3 regions of the Oceaniserpentilla sp. 4NH20-0058 genome follow, and region 3 is predicted to be linked to each of the others. Evidence: predicted binding sites of a transcription regulator. Region 3 holds the regulator's gene; each other region holds the start of a gene.

Region 1 (7,582 bases), on a different contig from region 3:
GTAATTCAATACCCATTACAGGTAAACGCCATAAAAGCGGAGCTGTAACGCAATCCACAATGCTGTATTCGTCACTCATAAAGAATGGCTTTTCAGCAAACAATGGCGATGTGCTAATTAAGCTTTCGCGTAACTCTTTACGCGCCTGCGTTACAGCTGCATCATCTTTATTCGCTAAGATGACGTCCGCTAATTTGCACCAGTCACGTTGAATACGATAAAGCCACAAACGACTCTCGGCACGCGCTACAGGATAAACAGGCAACAAAGGCGGGTGCGGAAAGCGCTCGTCTAAATATTCCATCATGATGCCCGGCTCATATAATACTAAGTCACGGTCAACTAATGTAGGAACACTGTTGTACGGATTCAAAGACGCTAGATCTTCAGGTGGATTCATTGGATCCACATCGTGAATCTCTACCGCAACACCCTTTTCCGCTAAAACAATGCGGACACGGTGGCAATAATGATCATTACCATCAGAAAAGAAGGTCATGGAAGAGCGTTTAGCCACTACACCCATATAGGTTTTCCTCACCTTAAAAACAAAAAAATCGGCGGCTGATTATACACCAGACGCCGACTTTTGTGGGATTTATATTCGATGTTTCGATATAAAACCCTGTTATTTATCCACTTTTCACCAAGTTTGGATTAAATGCCGACGCATTCAATCCAATTGACTCGATTTGTCTTTTAGTGGATGCCGCGCCAAAATTCGCGGTTCAAGTAATACACTGGCACAAATAGGATAGCTAAGAATAATAGTACCCAGAAACCAATGCTCTTACGCTCCAGCGCCATTGGCTCAGCCATATATACTAAGAAGTTTGTGATATCCGCCACAGCCTTATCATACTCAGCCGCAGACAACTCACCTTTCTCTTCAATGTATAACACCTCAACAGGTTGACCTTCGTGATCATTACGAGCACATGAGTCTTCTTTTAGTTCTTGACCAGTTAAAGGATCAAAACCAATTACCACAGACGAACAGCCTTTCACTTGCTTACCTTGTAAGCTCGCTAATACATGAGGCATACCCACGTCTTTAAATACTGTGTTATTCACACCGTATGGACGTGTCTCATCTGCATAGAAACTACGAAGATAGGTATAAAGCCAATCTGCACCACGTACACGGGCAACCAGTGTTAAATCTGGAGGTGTTGCACCAAACCATTTTTTAGAATCTTCAGGACGCATAGCGATTTCCATCAAATTACCAATTTTGGTTTCAGCAAATACTAGATTTTCCATCATAGCATCTTCAGAGATACCAAGGTCACGGGCAACACGATTGTAACGTGCAAATTTTGTGCTGTGACACCCCATGCAATAGTTAGCGAAATACTTCGCGCCACGCTGCAAAGAAGCGTTGTCTTCTAAATCCACCTTCATATCATCAAGATGAACATTACCACCTGCCGCAAACACTAAGCTTGGTAGCAGGGCAAAAATAACTGCAATTAATGATTTCATTAGCCTGTTACCCTCTCTGGAACGGGTTTGGTTTTTTCCTTGGCAGAAATAAATGGCAAAGTAATGAACCAACCGAAGTAGATCACGGTGCCAATAATACCAAGAGTCTTATAAATACCAGAAGCTGGCTGAGTACCTAACCACGTCAACAAAATGAAGAACAAGCCAAATACCACTAGGTTGATACGAGAGATCCAACCTTTATAGCGCCATGATTTAACAGGGCTACGATCTAACCAAGGCAATACAAACAGAACCGCTATCGCCGCTCCCATTAGAAGTACGCCACCCAACTTATCCGGTACAACACGCAAGATGGTATAGAACGCACCAAAGTACCATACAGGAGCAATATGTTCAGGGGTTTTCAGGCCATTTGCTTGTTCAAAGTTAGCATGCTCTAAGAAGTAACCATTACCTTCAGGCCAGAAGAAGACTACAAAGCAGAATACAAATAGGAACACCACAATACCCACTAAATCATGCACTGTGTAGTAAGGGTGGAAAGGAACACCGTCTAACGGACGACCTTCTTCATCTTTATATTTTTTGATATCAACGCCATCTGGATTGTTAGAACCCACTTCGTGTAAGGCAACAATGTGCATAAACACAAGAGCCACAATCACAAGCGGCAATGCAATCACATGCAACGCAAAGAAACGGTTCAATGTGATACCAGAAATCAGGAAGTCACCTTTGATCCAAGTTACCAAATCATCACCCACTACAGGGATTGCACTGAATAGTGAAATAATTACCTGAGCACCCCAATAAGACATTTGGCCCCAAGGTAATACATAACCCATGAAAGCTTCCGCCATAAGCATCAGATAAATCGCCATACCAAAGATCCAGATAAGCTCACGCGGCTTCTGGTATGAACCGTACAATAAGCCACGGAACATATGCATATAGATAGCAATAAAGAAGAATGAAGCACCGGTAGAATGCATATAACGAATCAACCAGCCAAACTCAACATCACGCATGATGTATTCAACAGAAGCAAACGCTTGTTCCGCCGAAGGCGTGAAAGACATGGTTAACCAAACGCCCGTCAGGATTTGGTTAGCCAGCATCAAGAAAGAAAATACACCAAAGAAATACCAAAAATTGAAGTTCTTTGGGGCATAGTACTTAGACATATGCTTTTCGAAAGTGGCTGTAACCGGAAGACGGTCATCTACCCAGCCCATGAATGCGGACAATTTACTCATTATGAATTCTCCTCATCCAAACCAATTACGATAGTGCTTTCATCTAAGTATGAGTATGGTGGCACTTTCAAGTTGGCACCTGCAGGAGAGCCATTGAAAACACGACCAGCCAAATCAAAACGTGAACCGTGACAAGGACAGTAGAAACCACCTTTCCACTCAGAGTCAAAAGGCTCTGGCTTCACTTCAGGATGAAATTTAGGTGCACAACCAAGGTGAGTACATACACCTTCAAGAACAGCGATCTCAGGCTTACGAGAACGAGTTACATTATCTGCATAAGCAGGTTGTTGTGCTTTATTGCCATTAGCAGGGTCTTTAAGACGCCCAGCCAAGCCATCCAATAAACCAACGCTTTCATCTGTACGACGAACCAAATAAATCGGTTTACCGCGCCACTCTGCAACAACCATAGCACCAGGTTCAATTTTACTCACATCTGCTTTAGCAGGTGCACCGGCAGCCTTAGCCTTTTCACTTGGATTCCAAGATTTAACAAAAGGCACAGCTACGCCAACAGCACCAATACCACCACCCACCGCGGTTGTTGCGATGAGGAAGCGGCGTCGGCCTGTATTTACGCCATCATTGCTCATTCTGGCAGTCTCCCATCAACTTTTTTTTAAAATTCTGTGCAGCCAAGACACTTTGAATAACATGCCCAAATAACAACATACAATTCAAAGAATCTCTCAAATAATTACCTTGCAATCCTTAACTAAAGCACAAACACAGGGACGCAGGTAAAAAATCGGCCCAAATAGTAATGAAATGTAGTGTTTGTTACAAGGATACAGGTCAATTAACTAAGGGTTTTATCAATATAACCCCTTGTTTTAGATAAAAAAAACGCCCAGAGAAATATCTGAGCGTTTCTTTGACCATACAGCCTGAAAACGAATTAACGCTTAGAGAACTGAGGTTTCTTACGAGCTTTACGAAGACCCACTTTCTTACGCTCAACTTCACGGTCATCACGAGTAACATAACCCGCAGCACGTAGAGAAGGACGTAGAGTCTCATCAAATTCCATAAGAGCACGAGTAATACCGTGACGAATTGCACCAGCTTGACCAGACGCACCACCACCTTTAACAGTGATGTACAGGTCAAATTTCTCAGTGCTTTCAGTTAAAACAAGTGGCTGACGTACTACCATGCGTGAAGTTTCACGACCAAAGTACACATCTAGCGGACGCTTGTTAATAACGATTTGGCCAGAACCAGGGCGCAAGAAAACACGCGCGCTAGAAGATTTACGACGACCAGTACCATAATATTGTGTTGCAGCCATGATATTCCCCTTAAACCTTCAATTCTTTTGGTTGTTGTGCAGTGTGTGGATGCTCAGTTCCAGCATACACTTTCAATTTCGTGAACATTGCACGACCAAGAGGGTTCTTAGGAAGCATGCCTTTAACCGCTAATTCAACTACACGACCAGGTTTACGGGCCTGAAGGTCGTTAAAGTTAATTTCGCGTAGACCACCAGGGTAGCCAGTATGACGGTAGTAGATTTTATCCTGAGCTTTAGCACCAGTTACGGCTACTTTATCAGCATTAATAACAACGATGTAATCGCCAGTATCAACGTGAGGAGTATACTCAGGCTTATGTTTACCACGTAAACGAGATGCGATTTCAGTCGCTAAACGACCAAGCGCAACGCCTTCAGCGTCGACAACCAACCACTCACGTTTTACAGTTTCAGGTTTTGCAGTATATGTTTTCATAATCTTTTCTTTATCGCCTAATCAGACTGTTACCAACTTCGACCGATCTAAATCGGCAGGTAACACCGTTTTAGGGCTTCGTCTTGGGGAAACGATGGCGGCGGATTATACGAGATATATAAATGGATTACATCTTTTTTTTAAACTTTATGACTAACTGCCATAATATGGCTCAAAAGCCCCTAATAGCGCTCCCCTTCACGAAAATGCACTAAACCATAAATCAGCGCCAATAAAGCCACCACTGCATTCAATAATACAATTAACACCATGCTATCCTGCTGCTGCACATTGGCTTGAAAGCCCATAATACTGCCCACTGAAAACGCCAAAGCGGAAGATACAAACGCCACCAACAACATAGATATCAAATAATACCCACGCCCATCGTCTAACTTCATTTGAAATTGTTCGATTTTTTGTGAAAAGAAACGGTAAGCCCCGATACACAAGGCCGCAGTAAACAACATTGAACCAAAAAAGAAGTAAATCATGAGCATATTCCCCTGTATGACTCCCATAAGCGTAATACAGAAACTACAGTGCTCAAGGTAGATTGACCCCATATTACGACGATTAACTGGTAATGTCGCAGAATGGGATCATTATCTCAGTTTAATGCTCACGGGTAGCAAAAAACTCAACGTCTGGATACCGTTCCTGCGATAAAGAAAGGTTAACCATGGTAGGCGCAATATAAGTAAGATTATCGCCGCCATCCAGTGCTAAATTCTCATGAGCTTTTTTCTGGAATTCGGCAAATTTAATTTTATCTCCGCACTCCACCCAACGGGCAGTAGCAACACTAATAGGCTCGTAAATGGCTTCTACTTTGTATTCGTCTTTTAAACGTTGAGCAACCACATCAAACTGAAGTGTTCCCACCGCGCCAACGATCAAATCGTTGTTCTTTAATGGTCGAAATACCTGCACAGCCCCTTCTTCTGAAAGCTGGATAATGCCTTTAAGCAGCTGCTTTTGCTTAAGTGGATCTTTCAAGCGAATACGCTTGAACAATTCAGGAGCAAAGTGCGGAATACCAGTGAACTTTAAATCTTCACCTTGGGTGAAGGTATCACCAATTTGAATGGAACCGTGGTTATGCAAACCGATAATGTCCCCAGCGTAAGCTGATTCAGCTGCCTCTCGGTCGCCGGCCATAAAGGTAAGGGCATCGCCAATACGCACATCTTTGCCGATGCGCACATGTTTGGCTTTCATGCCTTTTTCATACTTGCCCGAAACTATACGCATAAAGGCCACGCGATCACGGTGCTGCGGGTCCATATTGGCTTGAATTTTGAACACAAAGCCAGTGAATTTCTCTTCAGTAGGCTCAACATCACGGGCTTCTGTATTACGTGTTTTCGGTGTTGGCGCCCATTTGGTTAGGCCATCTAACATATGGTCTACACCAAAGTTGCCCAAAGCTGTACCAAAATACACTGGGGTTAGTTCGCCTGCCAAAAACATTTCTAGGTCAAATTCGTTAGAAGCACCGCGCACCAGCTCTACTTCTTCGCGGAAGTCATCGGCATAGGCACCTAAGGCCTGATCGAACTCGGCACTGTCTAGGCCCTTGATCACACGGCGCTCTTGTATGGTGTGACCCTGACCCGTTGAGTATAAGATCACTTCATCTGTGTATAAGTTGTACACACCTTTGAACTCTTTACCCATGCCGATTGGCCACGTAATGGGCGCACACATAATGTTCAGTACGCTTTCCACTTCATCCATAACATCAATAGGGTCACGGGTGTCGCGGTCGAGTTTGTTCATAAAGGTGATAATGGGCGTATCCCGTAAGCGGGTGACTTCCATTAATTTAACAGTACGTTCTTCTACACCTTTTGCGGCGTCGATCACCATTAAACAGGAATCCACCGCCGTTAGAGTACGGTAAGTATCTTCCGAAAAGTCTTCGTGTCCAGGAGTATCCAGCAAGTTAACTAAACAGTCATTATAGGGAAACTGCATCACCGAGGTAGTAATGGAGATACCACGGTCTTTTTCCATTTGCATCCAGTCGGATTTAGCATGCTGGTTCGAGCCACGGCCTTTAACCGTACCAGCCTTTTGAATGGCGTTGCCGAACAACAATACCTTTTCAGTAATGGTGGTTTTACCCGCATCCGGGTGGGAAATAATGGCGAAAGTACGGCGTTTGCCTACTTCTGTTACTTGATTGCTCATATTCGGCTTTTTAAATAATCAAAAATTGCCGCGCATTATATCTGCCAACGGCTGAAGTTACGAGCACGGTAGACACCATGCCCGTAAAGGGTATTTTAAGCAACTTCCTGATTAGCCGCTTTGTTCGCCAGCAATTCATCATAAGTGCCTTGAAAATCAAGCAACTGATTATCTTTGATTTCAATCACACGGGTTGCCAATGACGAGACAAATTCGCGGTCGTGACTAACAAATATCAAGGTTCCATCAAAATCTTTAAGGGCATTGTTAAGCGCTTGAATGGACTCCATATCTAAGTGGTTAGTAGGTTCATCCATAACCAATACGTTTAAATCCATCATCATCAACTTACCAAACAGTAAACGGTTTTTCTCACCACCTGAACATACCCGCGCTTTTTTATTGAAATCGTCTGCGGTAAACAGTAAACGGCCAAGCATGGCCCGTACTTTTAAATCATCATGTTTTGGTGTGCGCCACTGACTCATCCACTCAAATAAAGTGAAGTCGTTGTCAAAGTCATCGGTACTGTCTTGAGGACAATATCCGATAGTTGCATTTTCTGACCACTTCACCGCGCCGTGTTCTGGAGCTAGCTCATTCATTAGGCAACGTAAGAAAGTGGTTTTACCCGCGCCGTTTTCACCAATTATGGCGAGCTTAGACCCTGCATCCAATAGAATGTCGCCACCTTTAAATAAAGTTTCGCCGTCAAAACCATGGGCTATTTGTTCTAGCTCAAGCACTTGGCGGTGCAGTTTTTTATCTTGGCGCAATGAAATAGATGGGGTTTGACGAGACGTTTGTTTTACTTCATCTAGGGTGATTTTATCCATTTTCTTGGCACGAGACTGAGCTTGCTTCGACTTAGAAGCATTCGCCGAAAAGCGGTTAACAAACGCTTGAAGCTCATCAATTTCAGCACTCTTTTTCGCGTTTTCGCCCAAA
Region 2 (7,582 bases), 440 kb from region 3:
GAATACTGTTGAGTAATTAGCGTTCCTTCATGTATGACGACATCTTTTGCACCAGGAAGGTTTATAAACTCTTCATGAACCGGATTTAGAGGGTCCGTATTATCAACAACTTCTAAACCCTTATCTTTTACAGAGACAATTATTTTTTGATCATAGGAATAAATTTGGGAATACGGAGCACCTTGCTTAACCGAAGATGCTCCGATTTCAGATTTTAGTTCAGCCCGTGTTTTGGTAATGGGCTTAGCCACATCATGACACGCTACCAGCAGCAAACTAGACAGCACTACTGTCAGTTTAAACTGCCGCTTAAAACATAAATATTTCAACACTTAACATCCTTATTAAATCGAATTTATTTCTTAACCCAAGTAGTGCCTTCACGGCTATCTTGTAGCTCTATTCCCTGCTCATCCAGATCATGGCGAATTTTATCAGCCAAGGCAAAGTCTTTGTCCTTCTTTGCTTGTACGCGTTTCTCGATCATCTCTTGAATATAAGCTTCATCAACATCCACGCCTTGTTTGAAGTAATCCTCAGGATTTGTTTGCAAGCACCCTAATACATCTGCAAACGTTTTAAGCAAGCTGGCCAGTTTATCTTTAGATGCACCCTCCGCTTTATTTATATGAGATACCAAATCAAACATTACGGCGATGGCTTTGGGCGTATTAAAGTCATCATTCATGGCCGACTTAAATTGATCAATGAAAGCAGACACATCAGCATCATTTTTATCCACTGCCACCCCTAAATTACAACCCTTAAGAGAATTGTATAAGCGATCCAGTTTGCTTTGCGCGTCTTGCAGACCTGCTTGGCTGTAGTTAATTTCACTACGATACTGAACAGAAGCCAAGAAGAAGCGAATCACTTCTGCATCGTATTCTTTTAAAACATCACGTATGGTGAAAAAGTTGCCTAACGACTTAGACATTTTCTCACCATCTATACGTAACGCACCTGCGTGCATCCAAGTATTGGCGTATTGTTCACCAGTTGCCGCTTCACTTTGTGCAATTTCATTTTCATGATGTGGGAATTTTAAATCAGGCCCACCACCATGGATATCAAAATTATTACCCAAGCAGCAGGTAGACATAGCAGAACATTCAATGTGCCAACCAGGGCGTCCCTCACCCCAAGGGCTAGTCCAAGATGGTTCTTCTGGTTTAGCCGATTTCCAAAGTACAAAATCTAGAGGGTCTTCTTTTTCTTCAGTTACTTCGATTCGGGCACCGCTTTCCAACTCTTCTAAAATTTTGCCCGATAGCTTGCCGTAACCTTCAAATTTACGCACACGGTAATACACATCACCATTAGTCGCTGCATAAGCAAACCCTTTTTCAATTAAGGTTTGCACCATACTAATAATGCCTTGAATATGATCTGTTGCTTTTGGTTCGCTATTTGGGGTTAACACATTCAGCTTGCCAAAATCTTCGTTCATGGCATTTACCATACGATCAACCAGCACATTGAATTCTTCACCGTTTTCAGCTGCACGGTTAATAATCTTATCGTCAATATCTGTGATATTACGAATGTAATTCACATCGTATCCAATATGACGCAAGTAACGTACGATCACGTCAAATGACACCATCACACGCGCATGACCCATGTGACAAAAATCGTAAACGGTCATACCACACACATACATGCCAACCTTGCCAGCTTGCAGTGGTTTAAATTCTTCTTTTTGACGCGTTAACGTATTGTATATATTTAGGGCCATAATCTTTCTACTTTGAATAACGGTTTCAACCGCCTTACATTTGGAATTATTTTTTGTAGGAGCGTGCTCGCGCGCGAACAGGTTAAATTTAAATCTCGTGCAAGCACGCTCCTACATTTATTACTTTTTAGCTATTTAACGCTCTGTCTTCACGCAAACCAATGGTTAAGTTAAATACAGGTTTATCGCTTGAGTGATTAAAACGATCCGCTACATAGTAACCTTCCCGCTCAAACTGAAACACAGTTTCAGCACTCACACTTGCTAGTGCAGGCTCAATTAAACCCGTTTTAACCACTAAGGACTCAGGGTTCAAACATTCCATAAAGTCTTTTTTGCCGCCATCTGGGTTGGCATCCGTAAACAGTCGACCATACATGCGAAGTTCCGCCTCTACTGCATGTTTACAGCTTACCCAGTGCACTACCCCTTTTGGTTTATCGCCATCTTCCGGATCGCATCCTAATGTATTTTCAATTAACGTGGCCTTCACTTGTGTGATATTGCCTTGTGCGTCTTTTTCAAATCCATCTGCTTGAATCACATAGCCGTGACGTAAACGAATCCGCTTGCCCACACAGAATTTTTTCTTGAATTTTTTACTGTACTCTTCTTTAAAATCATCTTGATCAATGAATATTTCATTGGTGAACGGCACTTCTCGCTCGCCCAACTCTTCACGGTCTTGTAAGTATGGAACGGTAAGTGTTTCATCATGGTCGGCATTCATATTAGTGATCACAACTTTAAGAGGGTTGATCACACACATGGCGCGCGGTGCGTTTTGATTTAAATCATCACGAATAAAAAATTCTAACTGTGCAACGTCCACTGTGCCGTCTGTTTTGGCAACCGCCAATGAATCACAAAAATTACGGATTGCCGCTGGGGTATAACCACGACGGCGCATACCGCTAATGGTTGGCATACGAGGGTCATCCCAACCACTTACCACATTGCCTTCAACCAAGGCGCGTAATTTACGCTTACTGGTCACGGTGTAATTAATATTTAAACGACCAAATTCATATTGGTGAGGCTCAGCCGGTGTTTCTAGGTTTGCTATAAACCAGTCATACAATGGGCGGTGATCAGCAAACTCAAGGGTACACACAGAGTGGGTAATGCCCTCGATTGCGTCTGATTGCCCATGAGCAAAGTCATAACTAGGATAAATACACCATTTGTCACCGGTTTGATGGTGTGTCGCTTTCTTAATACGGTAGATGTAAGGGTCACGCATGCTCATATTTGGTGAAGCCATATCAATCTTCACACGAAGGCCACAAGCACCTTCATCGAATTCACCGTTACGCATTTTTTCGAACAACTCTAAGTTTTCTTCGACACTACGCTCACGGAACGGGCTGTTTTTACCCGGTTGCTCAAAGCTACCACGGTATTCCTTGGCTTGCTCGGCAGATAAATCACACACATAGGCTTTGCCTGCTTTTATCAAATCCAATGCCCATGCATGTAATTGATCAAAATAATCAGAGGTGTAATGGATATCCCCTGCCCATTGAAAACCTAACCAGCGCACATCTTCTTGAATAGATTGTACGTATTCGTCTTCTTCTTTCTCTGGGTTTGTGTCATCAAAGCGTAAATTACACTGCCCTCCAAATTGCTGGGCCAGCCCGAAATTTAGGCAGATGGATTTTGCGTGACCTATATGCAGGTAGCCATTTGGCTCCGGCGGGAAACGGGTAACGACGGTGTTATGCTTACCACTGGCAAGGTCTTCGTTAATGATTTTCTCGATAAAATTAACGGGTTTTGCCTTTTCTTCTGTCATTTCTTAAGCTCAATTGGATATGGCCTTAGGCAGCTCTTGAATAAAGAGTGAGGAGATTCCCCCTGCCCGCTGGCTAGAAAAATATAAAAGCCGTATTATACGCACCCTTTAAACACAAGCACATAGAAAAGGTGATCCCGTGACTCAGGTTGTACTAAAAACCAGTTTTGGCGATATTAAGTTGTCATTAAATGCAGAAAAAGCCCCTAAAACTGTTGAAAATTTCATCAATTACGTAAAAGAAGGCTTTTACGATGGCTTGATTTTCCACCGCGTAATTGACGGTTTCATGGTTCAAGGTGGCGGCATGGAAAAAGACATGAGCCAGCGCCCAGCTACTCAAGGTTCTATTCAAAACGAAGCTGACAACGGTTTATCTAATAAAGAAGGCACCATTGCCATGGCCCGCACCATGGACCCACACAGTGCTTCAAACCAATTTTTCATCAATGTAAAAGACAACGGTTTTCTTGATCACACAGGCAAAAACCCTGAAGGCTGGGGCTACTGTGTATTTGGTGAAGTTGTTGAAGGTATGGATGTGGTTAACCGCATGAAAGGTGTTAAAACGGGTATGGCTATGGGTCACCAAGACGTACCAGTTGAACCAATCACCATCGATAGCACTGAAATCGTAGAATAAGCCTATCTATGAGCACTTGGTTTATTAGTGATTTACACCTAGCGCCTGAGGAAACCCGCATTACTGCGGGTTTTCTTGATTTTATGCTTGAGCCTCAAAGTGGTGACGCCCTATATATTTTGGGTGATTTCTTCAACTACTGGATCGGTGATGATACTCAAGACCCTTACATTGATCAAATCAAACAAATCCTAAAGGCGACACGAGACCGAGGTGTTGCTATTTATTTTATGCATGGCAACCGCGACTTTTTGCTGGGTGAAGCGTTTTGTAACGCTGCAGGCATGACGCTTTTAGCCGACCCAACGGTGGTAAATTTAGACGACGAGAGCGTAGTATTAATGCATGGTGATAGCTTATGCACTCGTGATATTGCCTACATGGAATTTCGTAAAATGGCCCGCGACCCTCAATGGCAAGCGCAGTTTTTAAATCAATCGATTGAAGATCGCACTGCCTATGCACAAAAGGCTCGGGATGAAAGCAAATCCAGTAATAGCATGAAAGATGATTCTATTATGGATGTCACCCCCACTGAAGTGGATGCCGTGTTATCCCAGCACGCAGCTAAGCGTATGATTCATGGACATACCCATAGGCCTGCTACTCACAACTGGCAATATAACGGGGAGAATAGAGAGCGAATCGTACTTGGAGACTGGTACACACATGGCTGGTATTTAAAAGTAGATAACGGCGTATATCATTTAAAGCAGTTTGATTTACCCAACCCTTAAGGGAGGCCTAGATGCTATTACGCTTACTAATTACGGCAATGATGCTATTGGCCATCGCCAAGTTTTACTTACACGATAATCAGCAAGCCGAAAAAGTTAAGCCCGCTCAGCAATTAGAAGACGTTAAAACTCAACTTAAGGACATAAAAAACGAGCAAGAAGCACAACAACAAAAGTATTTAGAACAGATAGGACGCTAAACGCCAGTTTAGTCCCCCTCCATATTTTTCAATTCCATTTTATTCCCAAATCCATTTATACTGATTTAAATACATCAGCAAGGGGAATCATCATGAACGATAATATTGCCAGTATTTTTGGTTACTGCGGTTTAATCAACATTGGGTTTATGATGTTTTGGTTTATTGCGGTATTAATTGCACGAAAAACCATTATTAAAATGCACAGCACTTTATTTGCAATAGATGAAACACAAATCATACCCATACATTATCAACTGATGGGCATGTTTAAACTAATTAATGTTTTATTTTTTATTACTCCTTGGATTGTTCTAACGTATATCATCCCCGCTTAAGATTTAGCAGAAAACGCTCATTTAACTCTATAAATGAGCGTTTTAATCAGAACTCAAAACACACTAAAACCTATTCCTTTCTGTTTAGACTCATTAAAAAGTTAAAAGCCTTTTAACTTAGCCAAGCATCTACAATATTGTCTTAGATCAGGTTTATTTTCTTTAATGAAAAAAAAGTTACTTTAACTTCTGGAGTTGACTTAGATCATTCATGCCACATTTCAAAGGCATATCATAATGAAAAATCAACGGGAACTCTAAGGAAACCCCATGTTAAAACAACTACAAACTTCGGCCCTCATTCTTTCATCTACCATCGCATTTGCAGCACCAGCCATGGCATATGACGCTGGTGATATTCTAATGCGTGTGGGTACAGCCACAGTTACACCTGAAAGTATTTCGGATGATCTGGATCAAGTTGCAGGCGCTCAAGCCTCTGCCAATAGTAATACTCAGCTTGGTATTTCAGGCACATATATGCTTACCAATAACATTGGTGTAGAAGTTTTGGGTGCTACGCCTTTCACTCATAAATTAAAAGGTAAAGGTGGACTTAACGGGGTCAATATTGGCGAAGTTAAACATCTTCCACCAACAGTCAGTGCGCAGTACTACTTCATGGACTCTACCAGCCCGTTACAACCTTATGTTGGTGCAGGCTTAAACATCACAGTATTTTTTGATGAAGAAGTACACTCTGATTTAAGTGCAAACTACCAAGAGCTAGACTTAGATGAGTCTGTTGGAATCGCCGTTCAAGCGGGTTTGGATTACAGCTTTGACGAAAAAATGTTTGTAAATGCCTCAGTTATGTACGCAAAAATTGGTACAACAGCCACTCTGGATGGCACCGCTGGTAAGTTAACTGTCGACTACGATTTAGACCCTATGGTTTACCGCTTAAACTTTGGTTATAAATTCTAAAAAAAACTAATTAGCCTCACCTTGAAGCCCACTTTTAGTGGGCTTTTTTCATTTATAAGCAATGATTGTATTCTCCCCATGAATTGTTAATATCTCGCCAAATGACTAAATTATTGATGCTATGAAATCGATCCTTACTATTTTTATTCAGTTTTTCACACTAGGATGCACCAGCTTTGGCGGTCCTGCCGCTCATCTTGGGTACTTTCGCACTGTGTTTGTAGAAAAGCGAAAATGGATAAAAGAAGATGAATACGCACAACTCATTGCCCTGAGTCAATTTTTGCCCGGCCCAGGTTCCAGTCAAGTTGGATTTGCAATAGGCATGAAAAAAATGGGGGTTCTTGGAGGGATAACGGCCTTTATTGGGTTTACCTTACCCTCTTTTGCTTTAATGGCAGCTTTAGCCGCTGGGTATGTCCATTTACAAGAAGCCTCATGGCTGGATACTATTATCCACAGCTTAAAACTGCTTGCGGTTATTGTAGTATTGGATGCCACCCTATCCATGAGTAAATCTTTTTGCAAAGAAAAATACACACAAATTATTGCCCTGTTAACCTGTGCAGTTTTAATCATTAGCCCGATACCTTTTAGCCAAATTTATTGTCTTATTGCTGCCGCAGCAATAGGAAGCTGGCTACTAAAGAATGACCTTTCAAGTGAAAGCACAACTCCCCCACAAAAAATATCAATACATAACCTTACATTGTTATTTGGTTTTGTGATTTTATTTACCTTATGCTTATTCCAATACACACCCTTCAATGAAGTATTTGAAGAAACCTTCGTAGCTGGTAGTTTAGTATTTGGCGGTGGCCATGTTGTATTACCTCTTCTGAGTGACTTTTTTAATCCTTTAATTGGTGAACAAAGTTTTATTACCGGCTATGCCGCTGCACAAGCTATCCCTGGCCCCATGTTTACATTCGCTACTTACCTCGGCGCTTTAAGCCATGAAAATCCTTTAATTGGTGCCAGCTTAGCAACTCTTGGAATATTCTTACCTGGGTTTATTTTATTAATTATCTTTGAAAAACATTGGCAACAACTGGCTCAGCGCCCAAAAGTGTCAGGTATGGTTAAAGGAGTGAACGCTGCAGTTGTTGGATTATTAGCAGCGACCCTTTATAACCCTATTTTTTCATCTAGCGTCATATCCTCTGTCGATATGGCTTGCGTAGTGATCGGGATATTACTG
Region 3 (7,582 bases):
ATTAAGGTGGTTTAAATCTAAATAGAAGATTGCAAGAGGATCAAATTGAGATAAATTACGGCTGGTGGTTGGTCTAAGCCGTGTGCATTCAACACGAACTTCAATACTGGAAATTTCAAGTGAATATTTGTTGTGTATTAAGGTGTTCAGTTGCAGTCTATACAAAGCGTTATAAATTAAAAAATGGGCCCTAAATAATGATAATGGCGTTGACAGTGCATTGGTGGGGATTCGCCCAAGGTTTTTTAAGTGAAGAATGATCTCATATTCTTTACAGATCTTTTTTTCTAAGATAAATGTTTCTATCTCTTGGCTCAAATCAAAATTAAACATACAGTATTTGCCACAATGATCTCTTACTAGCTTAGCTGATAAGTGGCTTGATTATAAGGAAGCATATGGACCAATTACGCATACCTAAAAGTAGTGGTGAACTTGACGTTTTATTGTTAACGGGTGAGTACCAGAATACAGCAGGCTGGGTGGCTTTATCAGAGCACAATCAAGAGGTTTTTTTTACTCAAGTGAAAAGCGACCCGCCATCGTGGCTTTATCGCTGGTTTAAAGCCCTACGCGCTATTAGCTTAACCGCTACTATCATGCCTGCAATAGCCACCGTTTTTTTATGTTTAGTGCTAGACGCTCATATTCAGTGGTGGGTTTTAGTACCAGCACTAATAGCCATGGTGTTACTGCAAATATCCGTTAATTTATTAAATGATGTTGAAGATTATCTAAAATTGATTGATCTGCCAGATACCCTAGGAGGAAGTGGCGTGATTCAATCGGCATGGCTTACAACAAAACAAATCCGAAATGCAGGTTGGGGGTGCTTTGTTCTAGCGGGTTTATTGGCTTTGCCTGTGTTTGTCGTTGCGCCCAGTATTATTTTGTTATGTGCCTTGCTGGCGGGAATAGGGGTCATCGGTTATTCCAGCAAGCCATTTGGGTTTAAATACAAAGCACTTGGAGATGTTTGGGTATTTCTTTTATGTGGGCCTGTACTGACTGCTGGAGTGTCACTGGCGGCCACTGGCGTGATTCAACCTGCAAGTTTGTTACTGGGATGTTTCTTTGGTTTGCTTGCGGGGACGATTTTAAACGCAAATAATATCAATGATATAAATGTCGATAAGAAAGCAGGGGCGATTACAATAGCAGGGAAATTAGGGCTTAAAAATGCTTCTGTATTACAGCTGTTGTATTACGTGGGGGCTTTTGGGGCTTTGCTAATGGTGGCTACTCTTATTCATTTATCCTTGTTATTACCCTTACTGGCATTACCCTTGGTCATCAAACATCTTAAAGTGCTGTTTTTAGCTCAATCCAGTGAAGACCCTAATTTGAACGAAATCCGTTTTGACGCGGCTAAAATGCATTTGTTAATGAGTGTACTCATGTGTATAGGACTGTTGCTCACTTGGGGTTGGTTTTGAAAACTCAACTAATTACTGAGCAAGGGTTTGCTGCATTAAAAGATGAGCTAGACCACTTGTGGCGGGTATACCGCCCTGAGATTACTCAAAAAGTTACGTGGGCTGCCAGTTTAGGGGATCGCTCAGAAAATGCGGACTATAAAGAAAACAAACGAATTTTAAGGCAGATTGACTCTCGGGTGCGTTACTTGAGTAAATGCATTGAAACCTTAAAAGTGGTGCCTTACTCCCAACAACAAGAAGGCAAAGTTTTTTTTGGGGCCTATGTGGAAGTTGAAAATGAACAGGGAGATACAAAACAGTTTCGCATTGTTGGCCCTGAGGAGATTTACTCTGGCAGTCAAAATATTTCTATCGATAGCCCCATGGCGCGAGCCCTTTTAAGTAAAGAGCAAGACGATGAGGTAGCTGTAAAAACGCCCTCTGGCTTACAAACTTGGTTGATCAATCACGTTCGTTACCAACCGTTTGACTAACCTAGCGCGATAGCCTGTTTGAACTAAGCTAAATATATTAAATGAGGATTTAATATATGCGCGGGCTTATTTTTTTGTTGTGTCTGTTTTTATCTATTAGTGTACAGGCCAAGACTGAAAGTCAAACCATTGAACAGGTGTTTAGGCTTAGCCCTGTTATCTATGATGTAAAAGGCATGGGGAATTGGAAAACAGCTAAGCATTCTGGGCAAATTCGCTTGGTCATCACCCGTTCGGATAAGCAAGATGAGATGTTTCTACAGTGGGTGCAATGGAATGAAAAAGGCCCAGAACTTATAAAAAGTACGGTGGCCATAAAAGAGATTCAGCAAGCAGGGCGCTTTAAGGTGATGTTTATTCGCCGAGAAAGCACAAATGGTCAACGGAAAATCATATTAGGGCTTGAAAACCTGCACGATAAACTATCCACACGAGCCATTATTCATGTGGATGGAATTGGGCGCTATCGCTGCGTGTTAGAGTAAAAATTTACCCTTTAGTAGGGTCTGCTTCAATGGATAAGTTAATGGCGTTAATTAGGTTGTCTGGTTTTAACCTAGGCGGCATTTGCGCAAATTCACCCACTCCTTCTATGATCTGCGCTTCGGCATATTCATAATCATCGCGTTGTTGGCTGCGGTCTATTATTAGGTTCTCAAAATCAAATAACTGGGTATCAGCCAATTGAGATGGCGCGATATTTTGTAGTGCATTGAATACTTGCTGAACCCTTCCTGGGGTGTCTTTTTCCCATTGAGCCAACATGGCCTTAATATTTTGACGTTGTAGGTTTTCTTGGCTGCCACATAAGTTACAAGGGATAATTGGGTAATTCTTAGCTACAGAAAATTCACTAATATCGCTTTCTTTGCAGTAAGCAAGAGGACGAATTACGATGTTGCGTTTGTCGTCACTGAGCAACTTGGGAGGCATGGCTGCAAAGCGTGCCCCATAGAACATATTTAAGAACATGGTTTCTACAATATCGTCCCTGTGGTGTCCTAGTGCAACTTTATTGCAGTTAATATCTTCAGCAAAACCATAAAGTGTGCCGCGACGTAAACGCGAACATAAGCCACAGGTGGTGCGTCCTTCTGGTACTTTTTCTTTTACCACTGAGTAGGTGTCACGATTAACGATGTAGTATTCAATATCTAATGTATCTAAATAACTTGGTAGAATATGCTCAGGAAAGCCCGGTTGTTTTTGGTCTAGGTTCACGGCAACTAATTCAAAGTTCACCGGCGCACTGCGTTGTAAACTGATTAAAATATCCAACATGGTAAAGCTGTCTTTACCACCAGAAAGGCACACCATAATGCGGTCGCCTTCTTCGATCATATTAAAATCTGCAATAGCACGACCCACGTCTCGACGAAGGCGTTTTTGCAACTTATTAAATTCGTTCTTTTGTTTTTTTTCTTCGACTGATTGGGCAGACGCAGAGGCGTCAACGAACTGGACCATTATTAAACCTAGCTAAGGGGTATTCTGGCGCGGATTTTAGCCTAAATGAAACCAATTTGCCCATGATATAGGGTTATAAAGCCTAAGCTTAATAAGCAAAGGCCGAAAGAGCAGGTGGATTGTGAATAGCATTGTAACGACTAATGTAGTCTTCTAGCGGGCCTTGGGGGCGGCTATGGAAGTGCTTGCGCCAGTATTTAGCCATAGCAGGTAAGTCAGAAGCTTCTGGCAGTGTGGCGTCTTTACGGGCGTAAATCAGCCAAGCAATGGCGGTGGCATAGCGCAAATTAGTGGTTAATTCTGTATGAGGGTCTTTTAAAAACTCATGCTGACTCGCCAGTCCACGTACTTTGCTGGCGAGGTCTGGCTTGGTCGCTAAGTAGTTATCCCACAGTAACTGATGGGTTCTAGGGTTGATGTGATATACCCCAAGCCCTTTTCCTTGTTGTTGGTTTAATTCATAGCCCAAGCCCGACTCTACAGCGGCGGTACCTAATAATAAGGTTTCTGCTGACAGCGAATATTGCTCTAAATATTGTAAGGTGGGGCGAATCACCAAGTGCCGAAGATCATTTGGGCACAGTCCCATGGTGGTGTCCTTGCATCTAGCGTGTTTGTATTTCTAGGCCAATCCTGAGAAAGATAGTTATACATTAGATGCAATTAGACAAAATGCAAAAAAAATACTTGCATTTTGTCTTTTTCTTTTATTTCAAGGGGTTAGTTTGATTGCTTGGGGTGCAGTTGGCAATCGGATTGGTCGCTAACAGTGCCGGCCAATGTATTGAGTTCATCCAAATTCAATAATGTGACTTCTTTGCTTTCTGTTTTGATGAATCCTTTCTTTTGAAAGCGGGTAAATATACGGCTCACCGTTTCAACGGCAAGACCTAAGTAGTTGCTAATGTCCACGCGTGACATGGCTAAGCGGAAGGTACTGGCTGAAAAGCCTCGACGCTCAAAACGGCTACTAATATCTAATAAGAAGTAAGCCATGCGCTCATCGGCTGTTTTTTTAGAAAGCTGTAACATCATTTGTTGGTCTTGACGAATTTCTCCACCCATATTGCGCATTATTTGTTTGCGAAGACCCGGAATCTCGTCACATAGGGTTTCTAGTTTTTCTAGGGGCAGTTCGCATACGGTAGTGGTTTCTAGTGCTTTAGCAGAAAGTGGGTATACGTCTTCGCTGTAACCAGATAAACCAACCAATTCACTGGCTAAATGAAAGCCAGTAATTTGTTCTTCACCACTTGGTGCAACTGTGAAGCTTTTGATGGTTCCTGTACGAATGGCATAGATAGCTTTAAATGGGTCACCTTGTTTAAACAGCAGCTCACCTTTTTGAATAGGGCGGCCACGTTTGATCATTTTATCAAGGGAGTCTAAATCGCCTTTCTCTAGGGCAATCGGGAGACATAGCGAGCTTAGACTACAGGTGCTGCAGTGGGTCTCATTCGGCTTGCTGGTGGCCAAAAAATGTACTGTTTGGTTGTCCTTAGACATCTCGCTCTCCTAATGACCTGTGTGTTGCGATGGAGTGACAGGTGACTAACAAGTCGGGAATACTCGTCAATAGTATGATTTATGTCAAGGCTTGTCAGTGGTTAATTTGAAGGATAGGGGCTACAAGCGTCCAAATACCAAAGCCAATGATACCTAGGCCTACAAAAGCTTTTACAAATACATTTTGTTTAAAGCGATTAATTTGGCCAGTGAAGGCGGCTAAACTTAATAATGCAGGCATATTTCCAAGGCCAAATGCTACCATTAAGCTTGCGCTATGAAGAGGATTGGCCGCCACTAAAGCCCAGCTTAAGGTGCTATAAACGAGTCCGCACGGCAGCAATCCCCATATGAGACCAAGTGCGATAGCTTGTTTTATATTGCTAATAGGGATGAGTGAACGGCTGAGGGGTTGAATACGCTTCCACAAACCAGAGCCAGCTTTCTCTAGCCATAGTAGTGCTTTGCTTGAGCCTAAAATATAAATGCCCATTAAAATCAGCAATACACCGGAAATTCCTCTTAATACTTGTCCTGCATAATCGTGGGTTTGTGACAGCCAAAGCCCCGCAAAGCCTGCTAACAAACCGATTAGGCCATACATACTAATGCGACCAAGGTGATAACTTAGCTGCAACTTTATGCTTTGTTGACCTGTATTAACCGATAGTGCACCGACAATACCTCCGCACATGCCCATGCAGTGTAAACTGCCAAATATACCTAGCAGGAAAGCAGTTAAATAAGAAAGCGGCTCAAGCATGGTTTAGTTATCTTGCTTTGAATCTTTGGTTGATTCAGCAGTATCTTCTTTTTTCGCTTCAGGAGTATCTTCCTCAAATAGAATGCGGTGGGCTGGACTATCTAGATCATCAAATTGTCCGCCTTTGTTTGCCCAAAAAAAGATGGCCACACCGCTGGCTATAAACAAGAGCGTAACGGGAACGGTGATAAATATGATTTCCATATGAGTCTCGGTTATTTAGGTAAGGTGTTTAAGCGAAGGGCATTAAACACCACGACTAATGAGCTGGTGGACATGCCAATGGCTGCAATGTAGGGCGGAATAATCCCCAATGCGGCTAATGGCAAAATACTACTATTGTACAGCAACGCCCAGAGTAAATTTTGCTTAATTATGCGCTGGGTTTTATGAGCTTGTTTGATTAACTGGCTGATGCGTTTTAGCTGGTTATTAACCAGAATCACATCCGCGTGGGTTTTGGCCAAGTCACTGGCACTGCCAATGGCAATAGAAATGGGTGCTTGGGCCAGTACCGGTACATCATTAATACCATCACCAATCATAATGGTTACATCACTAGGATCTTGTTTGGCCAAATAGGCTAATTTACCTTGGGGACTGACACCTGATTGAAAACGATCAATCTTCAACTGGTGCGCAATATCTTGTACGTGTCGGCTTTGATCACCACTTAAAAGCTCACATTCAAGTGACAGTTGTTTTAATTCTTGAATGGCTTCATAAGCGTGCGGACGAATTTCATCACTGAGTAAAAACCAAGCCAGTAGGTGTGTGTCGTTTGCAAGTGCGACCCAATGGCCATCATTCGGTGGCGTAGCATCAAGGCCCACAAATTGAGCTGTGCCGATTTTATAGGGGATTTGTTCAATAATACCGCTGATACCTTCCCCTGGGTGATTCATTACATCGGATGCAGGTAATATCTGGTCGTGTTGAAAGGCGCTGGCAATGGGGTGCTGGCTGTGTCGCTCAAGGCTGGCCGCTATTTGAAGCGGGTTTATTTGGCAGTGGTTTAATTCAATGTTTTTTTCGATGGTGAGCTGGCCTAAAGTTAGCGTACCTGTTTTATCGAATAAAATACGACGACTTTTTCGTAAGGTTTCCAGTACATGGCCACGGGTAATCAGCACGCCGTTTCTGCGAAGGGCTGCCGTTGCTGCGGTTAATGCAGTAGGTGTGGCCAGTGATAGCGCGCAAGGGCATGTGGCTACTAATACGCTAAGGGTAATCCAAAATGCACGATCACTGTCGATGAAATACCAGCTAGTAAATACGATGGCTGATGTTAGTAATACACCTGCTACAAAGTATTGTGCAAGTTGGTCGGCCAGTTGTGCAATTTTAGGTTTATCTTGGGTGGCTCTGTCTAATAGGGCCATGATAGTTGAGATTTGTGTGTCTTTACCTAATGCGTGTACTTTCACATCTATGGGGTTGTCTACGTTTAAACTACCAGCAATAACCCCGTCATTTGTTGCTTTATTTACGGGAATAAACTCACCAGTAATAATGGATTCATCTACTGAGCTTTTACCCGAAACAATCACTCCATCGGCTGGAATGGTGCCACCGGATACCACACGAATGACATCCCCTATGGCAATTTGAGTAACAGGTAGTAAGGCTTCGTCGCCGTTTTCAAGGATTTTTAATGTGGCTCGAGGCATCAAATTATGTAATTGATTGCCAGCTTCTCCATTGCGCAGACGTGTTCTGGTTTCTAAATAACGGCCCACCAATAAGAAAAAGGTAAACATACAGACACTGTCGTAGTAAACCTCTTGGCCATGGGTAAAGGTTGAATAGACACTGGCAAGGTAAGCGCCGCCAATTGCAATTGAAACAGGCACATCCATGGTGAGATGCTTAGATTTTATATCACGCCAAAAGGCTTTGAAAAAAGGTTTTGCACTGTATAACACAACGGGGGT

What was found. Region 3 encodes FNR, which switches genes on or off when oxygen is low (the NO sensors DNR and NnrR bind a similar motif). Its sites were predicted from a motif close to TTGATNTANATCAA; they were not measured.
Region 1: a site for FNR is predicted at 3,494-3,507, ahead of petA (ubiquinol-cytochrome c reductase iron-sulfur subunit). Genes of this name have one in related genera too.
Region 2: a site for FNR is predicted at 5,650-5,663, ahead of ABWV45_RS00185 (OmpW/AlkL family protein). Genes of this name have one in related genera too.

Annotation. Positions count from the first base shown of each region.
Region 1 covers NZ_BAABWE010000002.1:32,413-39,994, forward strand. The annotation lists gene sspA (stringent starvation protein SspA) at 1-526, opposite strand, end outside; gene ABWV45_RS03285 (cytochrome c1) at 700-1,485, opposite strand; gene ABWV45_RS03290 (cytochrome b) at 1,485-2,705, opposite strand; gene petA (ubiquinol-cytochrome c reductase iron-sulfur subunit) at 2,705-3,301, opposite strand; gene rpsI (30S ribosomal protein S9) at 3,607-3,999, opposite strand; gene rplM (50S ribosomal protein L13) at 4,010-4,438, opposite strand; gene ABWV45_RS03310 (hypothetical protein) at 4,621-4,932, opposite strand; gene prfC (peptide chain release factor 3) at 5,054-6,634, opposite strand; gene ABWV45_RS03320 (ABC-F family ATPase) at 6,730-7,582, opposite strand, start outside.
Region 2 covers NZ_BAABWE010000001.1:41,799-49,380, reverse strand. The annotation lists gene ABWV45_RS00220 (hypothetical protein) at 1-332, opposite strand, end outside; gene cysS (cysteine--tRNA ligase) at 356-1,738, opposite strand; gene ABWV45_RS00210 (glutamine--tRNA ligase/YqeY domain fusion protein) at 1,866-3,536, opposite strand; gene ABWV45_RS00205 (peptidylprolyl isomerase) at 3,676-4,179, shown strand; gene ABWV45_RS00200 (UDP-2,3-diacylglucosamine diphosphatase) at 4,188-4,916, shown strand; gene ABWV45_RS00195 (hypothetical protein) at 4,928-5,116, shown strand; gene ABWV45_RS00190 (DUF6868 family protein) at 5,209-5,454, shown strand; gene ABWV45_RS00185 (OmpW/AlkL family protein) at 5,725-6,381, shown strand; gene chrA (chromate efflux transporter) at 6,503-7,582, shown strand, end outside.
Region 3 covers NZ_BAABWE010000001.1:485,275-492,856, reverse strand. The annotation lists gene ABWV45_RS02270 (DNA-J related domain-containing protein) at 1-333, opposite strand, end outside; gene ABWV45_RS02265 (prenyltransferase) at 399-1,436, shown strand; gene greB (transcription elongation factor GreB) at 1,433-1,912, shown strand; gene ABWV45_RS02255 (hypothetical protein) at 1,969-2,397, shown strand; gene ttcA (tRNA 2-thiocytidine(32) synthetase TtcA) at 2,402-3,379, opposite strand; gene ABWV45_RS02245 (hypothetical protein) at 3,468-3,968, opposite strand; gene fnr (fumarate/nitrate reduction transcriptional regulator Fnr) at 4,100-4,885, opposite strand; gene ABWV45_RS02235 (sulfite exporter TauE/SafE family protein) at 4,980-5,648, opposite strand; gene ccoS (cbb3-type cytochrome oxidase assembly protein CcoS) at 5,652-5,852, opposite strand; gene ABWV45_RS02225 (heavy metal translocating P-type ATPase) at 5,864-7,582, opposite strand, start outside.